DNA from 2 places in the Mesorhizobium sp. Primo-A genome. Region 2 is predicted to be linked to the other one. Evidence: riboswitches for the same ligand, from Rfam matches in the RefSeq annotation. Region 2 holds a riboswitch; the other holds the start of a gene.
What was found. A riboswitch is a leader RNA that binds a small molecule or an ion and turns the genes downstream of it on or off. The one in region 2 is predicted to bind cobalamin.

Region 1: it holds a riboswitch for cobalamin, as region 2 does, so the genes downstream of both, EOC83_RS15665 (DUF1636 family protein) here and EOC83_RS11515 (ABC transporter ATP-binding protein) in region 2, are expected to answer to the same signal.

What each region holds. Positions count from the first base shown of each region.
Region 1 covers NZ_RZTG01000008.1:32,191-37,172, forward strand. The annotation lists gene EOC83_RS15655 (NADH-quinone oxidoreductase subunit A) at 1-225, opposite strand, end outside; gene EOC83_RS15660 (winged helix-turn-helix domain-containing protein) at 557-1,756, shown strand; cobalamin riboswitch at 1,787-1,991, shown strand; gene EOC83_RS15665 (DUF1636 family protein) at 2,030-2,458, shown strand; gene cobW (cobalamin biosynthesis protein CobW) at 2,461-3,498, shown strand; gene cobN (cobaltochelatase subunit CobN) at 3,517-4,982, shown strand, end outside.
Region 2 covers NZ_RZTG01000005.1:183,945-188,926, forward strand. The annotation lists gene EOC83_RS11505 (iron ABC transporter permease) at 1-177, opposite strand, end outside; gene EOC83_RS11510 (ABC transporter substrate-binding protein) at 207-1,154, opposite strand; gene EOC83_RS11515 (ABC transporter ATP-binding protein) at 1,204-1,992, opposite strand; cobalamin riboswitch at 2,157-2,364, opposite strand; gene EOC83_RS11520 (AraC family transcriptional regulator) at 2,600-3,433, shown strand; gene EOC83_RS11525 (alanine racemase) at 3,439-4,578, opposite strand; gene EOC83_RS11530 (D-arabinono-1,4-lactone oxidase) at 4,578-4,982, opposite strand, start outside.

The DNA of each region.
Region 1 (4,982 bases), on a different contig from region 2:
CAGGTCGAAGATGATGAACAGGATCGACACCAGGTAGAAACGGATGTCGAACTTCATGCGGGCGTCGTCGAACGAGTTGAAACCGCACTCGTAGGCGGAAAGCTTTTCGGGATCGGGATTGCGGTAGGCCACCAGGAAGGGCGCGGCCAGCAGCGCCAGGCCGACAACCAGCGCCACGCCTATGAACAGGACGATGGGCAGGTATGAGCTCAAGAGTGCGTTCATGCTCGGCTTTCCGTTGGCGCCAATCCACGTTGATTACAGCACCGGACCCTAATGCGGAAGCGTGACAGTTTAACCGCTGAACCGTTTTAAGGGCCTATGCTGCAACGCGGCGAGGGTTAGCGCAGCACTTCCAGCGAAGCAAGTCAAACCTTGTTCAAAACATCGACCTGGACGGCATATCGCGGCAAACTGGTCCGATCCGCTCCTGTTTGATTTCCTTCGCTTTTTACTCCACTTTTCTCTCCTGACATGAATGCTGCCAAAACCCTGCTAGCATGGGTTGGAATCAGCCATTCGACCCTCGGTCAAAACACGTCAAAGTGATACCTGCATGAAGGAAAAGATCTCGCTCCCGATGGCCCGGCGCATCGCCCTTGCCGCCCAAGGGTTCCTCGATCCTCGCCCGACCGGCACGCCCGACCGCCGGCATTTTGCCCGCACGCTCTCCCGCACCGGCCTGTTGCAGATCGATTCCGTCAGCGCGGTGGTGCGCGCTCATTATATGCCGCTCTATTCGCGCCTTGGCCCCTACCCGTTCTCGCTGCTCGACAACGCGGCCGTGACGCGTAAGCGCACGGTTTTCGAATACTGGGCGCACGAGGCGTCCTTCCTGCCGGTCGAGACATACCCGCTGATGCGCTGGCGCATGCAGCGCGCCGAGCGGGGCGAGGAAATGTATCTGGGTCTCGCCAAATGGGGCCGCGAGCACGCCGCCTACATCGAAGAGATCTACCGCGAGGTCGCCGAGCGCGGCCCGATCGCCGCTTCCGCGCTGGAGGGCCAGAAAGGTTCGGGCGGCTGGTGGGGCTGGAGCGATGCCAAACACGCCTTCGAATGGCTGTTCTGGGCCGGCCGCATCACCACGGCGCACCGCCGCGGTTTCGAGCGCTTCTATGACCTGCCCGAGCGCGTGCTGCCGCAGGCGATCCTCGATCTGCCGGTGCCGACGCCTGAGGACGCGCACCGCGAATTGCTGCGCATTTCCGCCCGCGCCCACGGCGTGGCGACTTCAAGCGATTTGCGCGACTATTTCCGCCTGTCGCCGGCCGATATGAAAGGCCGGTTGGAGGAACTGGTTGAAACGGGCGAGTTGCTGCCGGTGCGTGTCGAAGGCTGGGACAAGCCGGCCTATCTTCACCGGGACGCCCGTCTGCCGCGCAAAGTCGAGGCCCGCGCCTTGCTGGCACCCTTCGATCCGGTCGTCTTCGAGCGCTCGCGCACCGAGCGGCTGTTCGATTTCCACTACCGCATCGAGATCTACACACCTGCCGACAAGCGGCAGTATGGCTATTATGTCCTGCCGTTCCTGCTCGGCGACAGGATCGTGGCACGCGTCGACCTCAAGGCCGATCGCCCGGCCAGCATACTGCGGGTCCATGCGGCCTATGCCGAGCCCGGTGCGCCGCCTGAAACCGCTGCGGAGCTGTTCGAGGAATTGAAGCAGATGCAAGGTTGGCTCGGGCTCGAACGCATCGAAGTGACGCCTGCCGGCGATTTGGGCGCGGCGCTGGCCGACATAGCCGTGTCGTAAGCTCGCGTTGACACCGCCGCCCGCAAAAGCCTAAATCCGGTTCCAGATGGTCCCTTGCCCGCAACGGCAAGGGCTAAGAGGGAATGCGGTGCGGGGCAAAATCCCAAATCCGCGGCTGTCCCCGCAACTGTAAGCGAAGAGCCAAGGCCGAAAACCACTGGGAATTCCCGGGAAGGCGGCTACCCAAGGCGATGACTCGCGAGCCAGGAGACCTGCCGTCTGCGACTGTAGAATCCGATCGCCCGGCGGGTTTCCGGGCAAGGAGCCCGATCTTTGGACCACGACAGCAGTTTTTCGGCTGGCACAGCGGATATTTCGTCCGGCCATGATGATGCCTTGGCCGGCGTCACCATCATCGTCTGCGGCTCCTGCCGCAATGAGACCGGCTCCGACGCTCATCCCCGCGCCGGCGAGTTGCTGACGGACGACACGCGCCGCGCCGCCGCTGGCGACGATATCCGCATCCGCAGCGTCGAATGCCTTGGCAATTGCAAGCGGCGCCTCAGCGCCGCGATCCTGCGCGACGGTTGCTGGAGCTATGTCTTCGGCGACCTGACCGCGACCAGCGGCGCCGACCTCGTGACAGGCGCAAAGCTCTTCGCCACCTCGAAAGATGGCCTGATCCCGTGGCGTGGCCGCCCCGATAGCCTCAAGCGCGGCCTCGTGGCCCGCATTCCACCCATCGACATGCTGAAGGATTGACCATGACCACTTCCGTATCCCGCGTTCCCTGCACCGTCGTCACTGGCTTCCTCGGCGCCGGCAAGACGACGCTGGTCCGCCATCTCCTGGAAAACGCCGGCGGCAAGCGCATCGCCATCATCGTCAACGAATTCGGCGACATCGGCATCGATGGCGAGATCCTCAAGGGATGCGGTATCGACACCTGCCCCGAGGAAAACATCGTCGAACTGGCCAATGGCTGTATCTGCTGCACTGTCGCCGACGACTTCGTCCCGGCGCTCGACCAAATCCTGTCGCTGACGCCGAGGGTCGACCATATCCTGATCGAAACCTCGGGCCTGGCACTGCCCAAGCCGCTGGTCCAGGCCTTTCAGTGGCCCAGCGTGAAAAGCCGGGTGACCGTCGATGGCGTCATCGCCGTGGTCGACGGACCGGCATTGGCCGAAGGCCGCGTCGCCAACGACATGGAGGCCCTCCAGGCGCAGCGCGCCGGGGACGAGACGCTCGACCACGACGATCCGGTGGAAGAAGTGTTCGAGGACCAGATCGCCTGCGCCGACCTGATCATCCTGTCGAAGAGCGACCTGATGGACGCCGCCGGCACCGCCCGCGCCAATGCCATCGTTGGCGAACACTCCGCCCGCGCAGTGAAGATCGTGCCGACCTCGCATGGCAAGGTCGATCCCTCCGTGCTGCTCGGGCTCGGTCTGGCCGTCGAGGACGACATCGAAAACCGCAAGTCCCATCATGACGGCGCATTCGACCACGAGAATGACGACTTCGACACGTTCATCGTCGACATTGCCTCGATCGCCAATCCGGACGAGCTGGCAAAGCGCGTCGCCACCGTCGCCGAAGAAGAGAACGTGCTGCGCGTAAAAGGCTTCGTCGAGGTCGGCGGCAAGCCGATGCGGCTCTTGCTGCAGGCCGTCGGGCCGCGCGTCAATCATTACTATGACCGCGCCTGGACCGCTGAGGATGACCGCCGCTCGCGCCTCGTCGTCATCGGCCTGAAAGGGCTGAACCGCCCGGCGATCGAGCGTATACTCGCCGGCTGATTTCGGACACGGATTGCGATGCACATCCTAACCACGACATCCGCCTCGCTCGACGACCTCGCCGAGCCGGTCGATCTGCGGCAGACGCCGGCGGATATCGTGGCCCTGTCCTTCACCGACAGCGACCTCGCCGGACTGGCGGCGGCGTGGAGGACCGATGCCGACCGCCTGCCCTCGATGCGGCTGGCCGCACTGCGCGACTTGCGCCATCCCATGTCCGTCGACCTCTGGGTCGACAGCGTCGCCCGCCATGCCAAGATCATCCTCGTGCGCATCCTCGGCGGCTACGACTGGTGGCGCTACGGCTGCGACCAGCTTGCCTCGACCGCCCGCGAACGCGGCATAAAACTGGCGCTGCTGCCCGGCGAATGCCGCGACGAGGATCTGCGCCTGATCGAAGCCTCGACGCTGCCGCGCGAGGAGTTGGACGGCCTGCTCGACTATTTCCGCGAGGGCGGCCCGGCGAATATGAGCGCGCTGGTGCGCAGGCTGGCGGGCTTGGCGGGACAGGATGCGGAAGTGATCGGCCCGGTGGTGGTGCCGAAAGCTGGTTTTTACGTGCCCGGATGTGGAGTTGTGGAGAAGCCGGACTTATCGAATGCTGGCGCTTACAACGTCAACGCTCCTATCATCCCCATCCTGTTCTATCGCTCGATGCTGCTGGCCGCCGATGTCGCGCCCATCGATGCGCTTGTTGAAGCGCTGCGGCAGCGCGGCATCGACCCAGTCCCGATCTTCGTCTCCAGCCTCAAGGACCCAACCTCCCTCGCCTTCGTGGAAACAGCACTGACGGCGCTGAAGCCCGCCGCCATCATCACCGCGACCGCTTTCGCCTCAGGCGCCGAACCCGGCATCGAAACGCTGTTCGACCGCGCCGGCGTGCCTGTCTTCCAGGTCATCGTCGCCACCACCCGCCGCGACATCTGGCAAAACAACCAGCGTGGCCTGGCACCCGCCGACCTCGCCATGCATGTCGTGCTGCCCGAACTCGACGGCCGCGTCCTCGCCGGCGCCATTTCCTTCAAGGGCGAGACCGAGACCGATCCCGCACTCGGCCACCGCGCCTTCGCCAACCGGCCGGAACCGGATCGCGTGGCGCAGGTCGCTGACCGCGTCGCGGCCTTCATCAAGTTGCAGGAGACACCCCGCGCCGGGCGCAAGCTGGCCATCCTAATCCCGGATTACCCTAGCGCTCCTGGTCGAACCGGCTATGCCGTCGGCCTCGACGTGCCGTCCAGCGTGCTCGCCATGCTGCATGACCTGAAGGAGCAGGGCTATGTGATTGAGGGGATTCCGCAGACGCCGCGTGGGTTGCTGGATTTGCTGGAAGCCAGCGATACTGGATTGGCCTTAGATAACTACATTGCCTTCTCGACGGAGTTGCCGACTGCGGCAATTACTGCGGTCGAAGCCGCTTGGGGCAAAGCGGAAGACGAAACAGGTTTGCGCGGAAGCTTCCCCTTCCGCGCCGCCACCTTCGGCAA
Region 2 (4,982 bases):
CGTGCGCGGCAGCCGCAGATCGACGACGATCTTGCCGACCGGCCCGGACACGTCGTGCCCGCCTAAGCCGATTGCGCGGCCAAGCGCTGCTACAACGTCGGCCAGCGGGATCAGCGTCGAGCCATAGGCGATCGACAGCAGAGCGAGAGCGGCGATCGCCGCCGCTCCCGCCAGCATGGCCAACGCAAATGCCGGATGGCGCAAGCTCAAAATGCTTCCGGGTGCATGGCCTTGGCGATCTTGTCGATCGCTTCGATGTTGGCGGGTCCAGGCGTCAGCTCGGCGTAGCGGAGGGCGACGAAGCGCTCGTTCTTGACCGCGTCTGTCTCCTTCATGGCCGGATGCGCTTTCAGGAAATCGAGCAGCTTCCTGTAGCCGCCACCGTCCTGGTAATCGAGCAGGATGAGGAATTGCGGATTGCGCGACGCCACCGTTTCCCAATCCGTGTTGCCCCAGCTGGTGTCCATGTCAGCCATGATGTTGTCGCCGCCGGCGGCAGTGATCATGGCGCTGGGGATGGCGAACTTGCCTGCGGTGAACGGCTTGTCCTCGCCGGAATCGTAGAGGAACACCCGCGTGCCCTTGGCGCTGCCGACCTTGGCGGTGATGTCGGCGAGCTGCGCCTTCCAGCCAGAGACAAGCTTTTCAGCCTCGGCCTCCTTGCCGAAGATCTTGCCCAGCTTTTCGACGTCGCCATAGAGCAGGTCCATCGAGGCGGCGGGGCGGCTCTTGTCGAGATGGACGCAGCTTTCCGTCAGAACCAGCGTCTTGATGCCGTGCGGGGCAAGCGTGTCGGGCGTCACCTCGCCACCCGGCTTCATGCCGTAGTACCAGCCGGCGAAGAAGAAATCCGGCTCCACGGCCACGAGGTTTTCGAGCGTCGGATATTTCGGCGCCAGCTCCGGGATCGAACCCTGCTCTGCCTTGAATTCGGAACCGACCTTGTACCATCCGGTGATGCCCGTCAGGCCGACCATTGACGGCTGCAATTTCAGCGCGAAAGCCATCTCAGCCATGTTCAGATCGTGGATGACAGCGCGCTTCGGCGGCGCGTCGAAGGTCAGCGGCTTGCCGCAGCTGTCGACGGTTACCGGGAAGGCGAAGGCGGTCGAGGTCAGCAGCGAGACGGCAAGCGAAAAAGCGAGGCGTTTCACGGGTATGCTCCTTGTGGGTGGGATCGGGTCGACTATGGAACGGCTTCAATCACGACGGCGGCGCGGCACGGTTCGGAACCTCGAACACCGTCAACTCTCGATCCTCGGTTGGATGGCGCAGGCGCAGCACATCGATGCCGAAAATCTCGCGGATCAGCTGTTGGGCCAGCGCTTCGCGCGGTGCGGCGAGCGCTTGCAGACGGGCATGGTTCATCACCGCCACCCTGGTGGCGAAGGGTGCTACCAGCGCCAGATCGTGCAGCACCGCGATCACCGTCATCTCAAAGCCTGCCACGAGGTCGAGCAGTTCGCCGCGGGCGCGCGGGTCCAGATGGTTGGTCGGTTCGTCGAGGAACAGGATTTTGGGCTGCTGGGCGATGGCGCGCGCCAGTTGGGCGCGCTGGCGCTCGCCGCCCGACAGCGAGCCGACGGTGCGGCCAAGCAGCGGCAGCAGGCCGGTCCGGCGCAGCGCCTCGACGGCGATATCGCGTTCCTCGCGCCTGCGCCGCAGCCCGGCGTGCGGGACCCGGCCAAGCTCGACATAATCGATCACCGCCAGCCGCGGATCGGGCTGGTCGGTCTGGCCGACAACGGCGATATGCAGCGCCCGCTCGGCGGCCGAAATCCTGTCCAGCCCGCGTCCGCCAAGCTTCACCTCGCCGGAACTTGGCCGCAGCATGCCCGACAGCATGCGCAGCAGCGTCGTCTTGCCGGCGCCGTTGGGACCGATGATGGCAAGGCGATCGCCAGCGGCCACCGAGAAGCTGACCGCCTGGACCAGATTCCGCCCATTCGCCATGGCACAGAGGTCATGGGCTTCGAGAAGCGCTGCGCTCATCGGCTGCAGCCCGCCGGATTGCGGGGACGGCAAAGTGTGAGCATGGTGATGCGATGATCGATGGAGCCGTCCAACTTTCCGTCACTTTCCAAAACTGGCGACGGAAGGAAGCTGGCGAACCGGCCGACAAGGCCGGGATTCGCGTTTCCTCCCGGCACACCCCGTCCGGTCAACTCAGTGATGGCAGGTCTCCTGGCTCGCGGGTCGTTGCGCCATCCTGCCTTCCCAGCCTTGCCGGCCAGTGGCATTCACGGATTTTGCTCGCCGCTTACAGTTGCGGGGGCAGCCACGGCCTCGACCTGAACAGGCCTCACCGTGTTCCCTTTTCACCCCTCGCCTTTCGGCTCGGGGACCATCACCACTTCAGCGTAGATTTCCACCAAACGCTTCGCAATGGATTTCTCGGACGAAGTGGTGGGCCAGCTAAGGGAAACAGGCATTGCACGCTCACTTTATGTAATAACATAACATTCTTAGGAGATGACGCGGCCCGCTGTCAAGCGAAAGCCCATGGGATCGGCGCAGATTGCACGGAATGCGCAATTTCGATCAAACTGGCCGCGCCAGGAAACGCCAAGATGATCCGGCCAATGCGAAAAGGAGCCCCATGAACCCGACCGAGAAAGCGCTGTGGTTCGTCGAGAGCCATCTGCCGGAGGCGATCTCGCTTGACGATGTCGCGCAAAGCAGCGGCGTGTCGCGTTTTCATGTGACGCGCGCCTTCGGCGCCGCAACCGGCCGCTCGGTGATGGGTTACATGCGCTCACGCCGGCTGACCGAGGCGGCGCGCAAGCTGGCCGGCGGAGCGCCCGACATCCTCGTCGTCGCGCTCGACGCCGGCTACAACTCGCATGAGGCGTTCACCCGTGCCTTCCGCGATCAGTTCGGCACCACGCCGGAACTGGTGCGCGCGCAAGGCTCGACCAACAACCTCGACCTCGTGGAGCCGATCCTGATGGACCAGTCCTTCCTCACCAATCTCGAACCACCGCGCTTCGAGACCAGCCGGCCGTTCCTGATCGCCGGCCTCGGCGAACGCTACAGCTGCGAAACCAGCGCCGGGATTCCGATGCAGTGGCAGCGTTTTGCACCCTATATCGGCAACATCCCCGGCGAGATCTCAGGCGTTTTCTACGGCGTCTGCCTTAACGGCGATGACGCGGGCAATTTCGACTATGTCGTCGGCGTCGAAGTGTCCGGCTTTGCGGATCTGCCGAAGGACTTCTATCGGGTGCGGGTGCCGGCGCAGAAATATGCGGTGTTCTCGCACCGCGAGCACATCTCATCCATCCGCCGGACGATCAACACGATCTGGAACAGTTGGCTGCCCGACTCCGGTCACGAAATCGCGGATGCACCGGAATTCGAGCGCTATGGACCGGAGTTCGATGCCCACAGCGGCAATGGCGGGCTGGAGATCTGGGTACCGGTGAAGGCGTAGCTCGATCACGCCATCGGCAGCGCCGGCCAGCGATCGATGACCTTTCCGCCGGAAAACACGGCGATCGACCCGAATTGCTGCAGCACGGCCTCGCTCTGCGTCGGCCTTAGAAACGCGTAGTCGCCTGGCCTTGCGGCCGCATCGGCGGGCAAGCCCATGAATTGCTGGTTGGAGGACAGGCCGAGCAGGCCGTTCGTCTTCATGCCTTGGGGGAAGACCGGCTCGGCCATCCACTTGCCGCCATAGAGATAGCAGCCCTTGCGCGGAAACCGGCCGAGCGCCTGCAGCAGGCGGGTGACGGCCGGCGGGCCAGGCAGCATCGGCTCGACCACTTTCAGGATCGGCGTGGCAATGAAGGCCGCCGGCTGGAAGCCTTCTAGGCCTGGCGTATCGAAGTCGCTGGGCAGCACGAAGGCCGAGCCCATCGACACTTCATTGGCCGCGCCGCCACGATGAAGCAGCGCGGTCTTGCTGCCGCCGATGTTGAGGATACGGCGCTGGTCGGCGCCGAGACAGGCGACGAACGCCGCAGCCTGCGCCGACGCCTCCGCCAATGCCTTTGCCGGTCCGCCGAAAAGGCCGGGAATGAGCGGCGCATGCGCCTCGTAGGCCATGACGCCTTCGCAATGCAGCCGGGCCGGCAACGCGCTCAACGCCTTCGACAAGGCCGCGGGATCAGCAAAGCCGCCGCGATGCAGCCCGACATCGATCTCGAAAGCGATGCGCAGGCCGATGCCGAGTTCGTCAGCGAGAGCACCGTATTCCGCCAGTCTCTCCTCGCTGTCGATCAGCCAGCAGACACGCGACCAGTCGGCATCACCCTTCACCAGCGCAGCCCTTGCCGCACCGATCGGCATCGGCTTGCCGTAGAGCAGATCGGCATCCGGAAACGCCTTCAGCACCGCCTCGCTGATCGGCGGGTGGAAGGTCATGAAGCGCTCATGGCGAAGCGCCTTGCCTATATGCGCAAGCAGCGGCAGGCAGGCGAGCGATTTGTCGACCAGCCGCACGGCCAGGCCGGGATCCAGCCTCCCTTTTACCAGGGCAATGTTTCCGTCCAGCCGATCGCGGTCGAGCAGCAGGCAGGGTCGGAAGATGCCGGCGGTCTTCAGCGCATCCGAGAGGGTGGAAAAATAGGTGCTCATCATTCGATGCCGAACAGGCCGGCCATGTAGGGCGACACGAAGCGGTTTTCCGGATCGATGTCGCGGCGCGCCGCCATGGCATCGTCCCAGCGCGGGTAGAGCTTTTTCAGCTCCGCCGCTTTCAGGCTGTGCATCTTGCCCCAATGCGGCCGGCCGCCATATCTGCGGAAGATCGGCTCTGCCGCCCGCATGAACGGCAAAGGATCGTTCGCGGCGTCATGGTGGATGGCGATGGAGCAGGTCAGCCTGTTGTAGAATGGCGAAAGCCAGAACTGGTCCGGCGCGACCGAGCGCACCTCCATCGGGAAATAGACCTCGGGAAAGCGCTTCTCGGTCAGCTCGATGATCTCGGCCAGCGCCTTCGGCCCTTCCTCGAACGGCAAATGATATTCCATCTCGTTGAA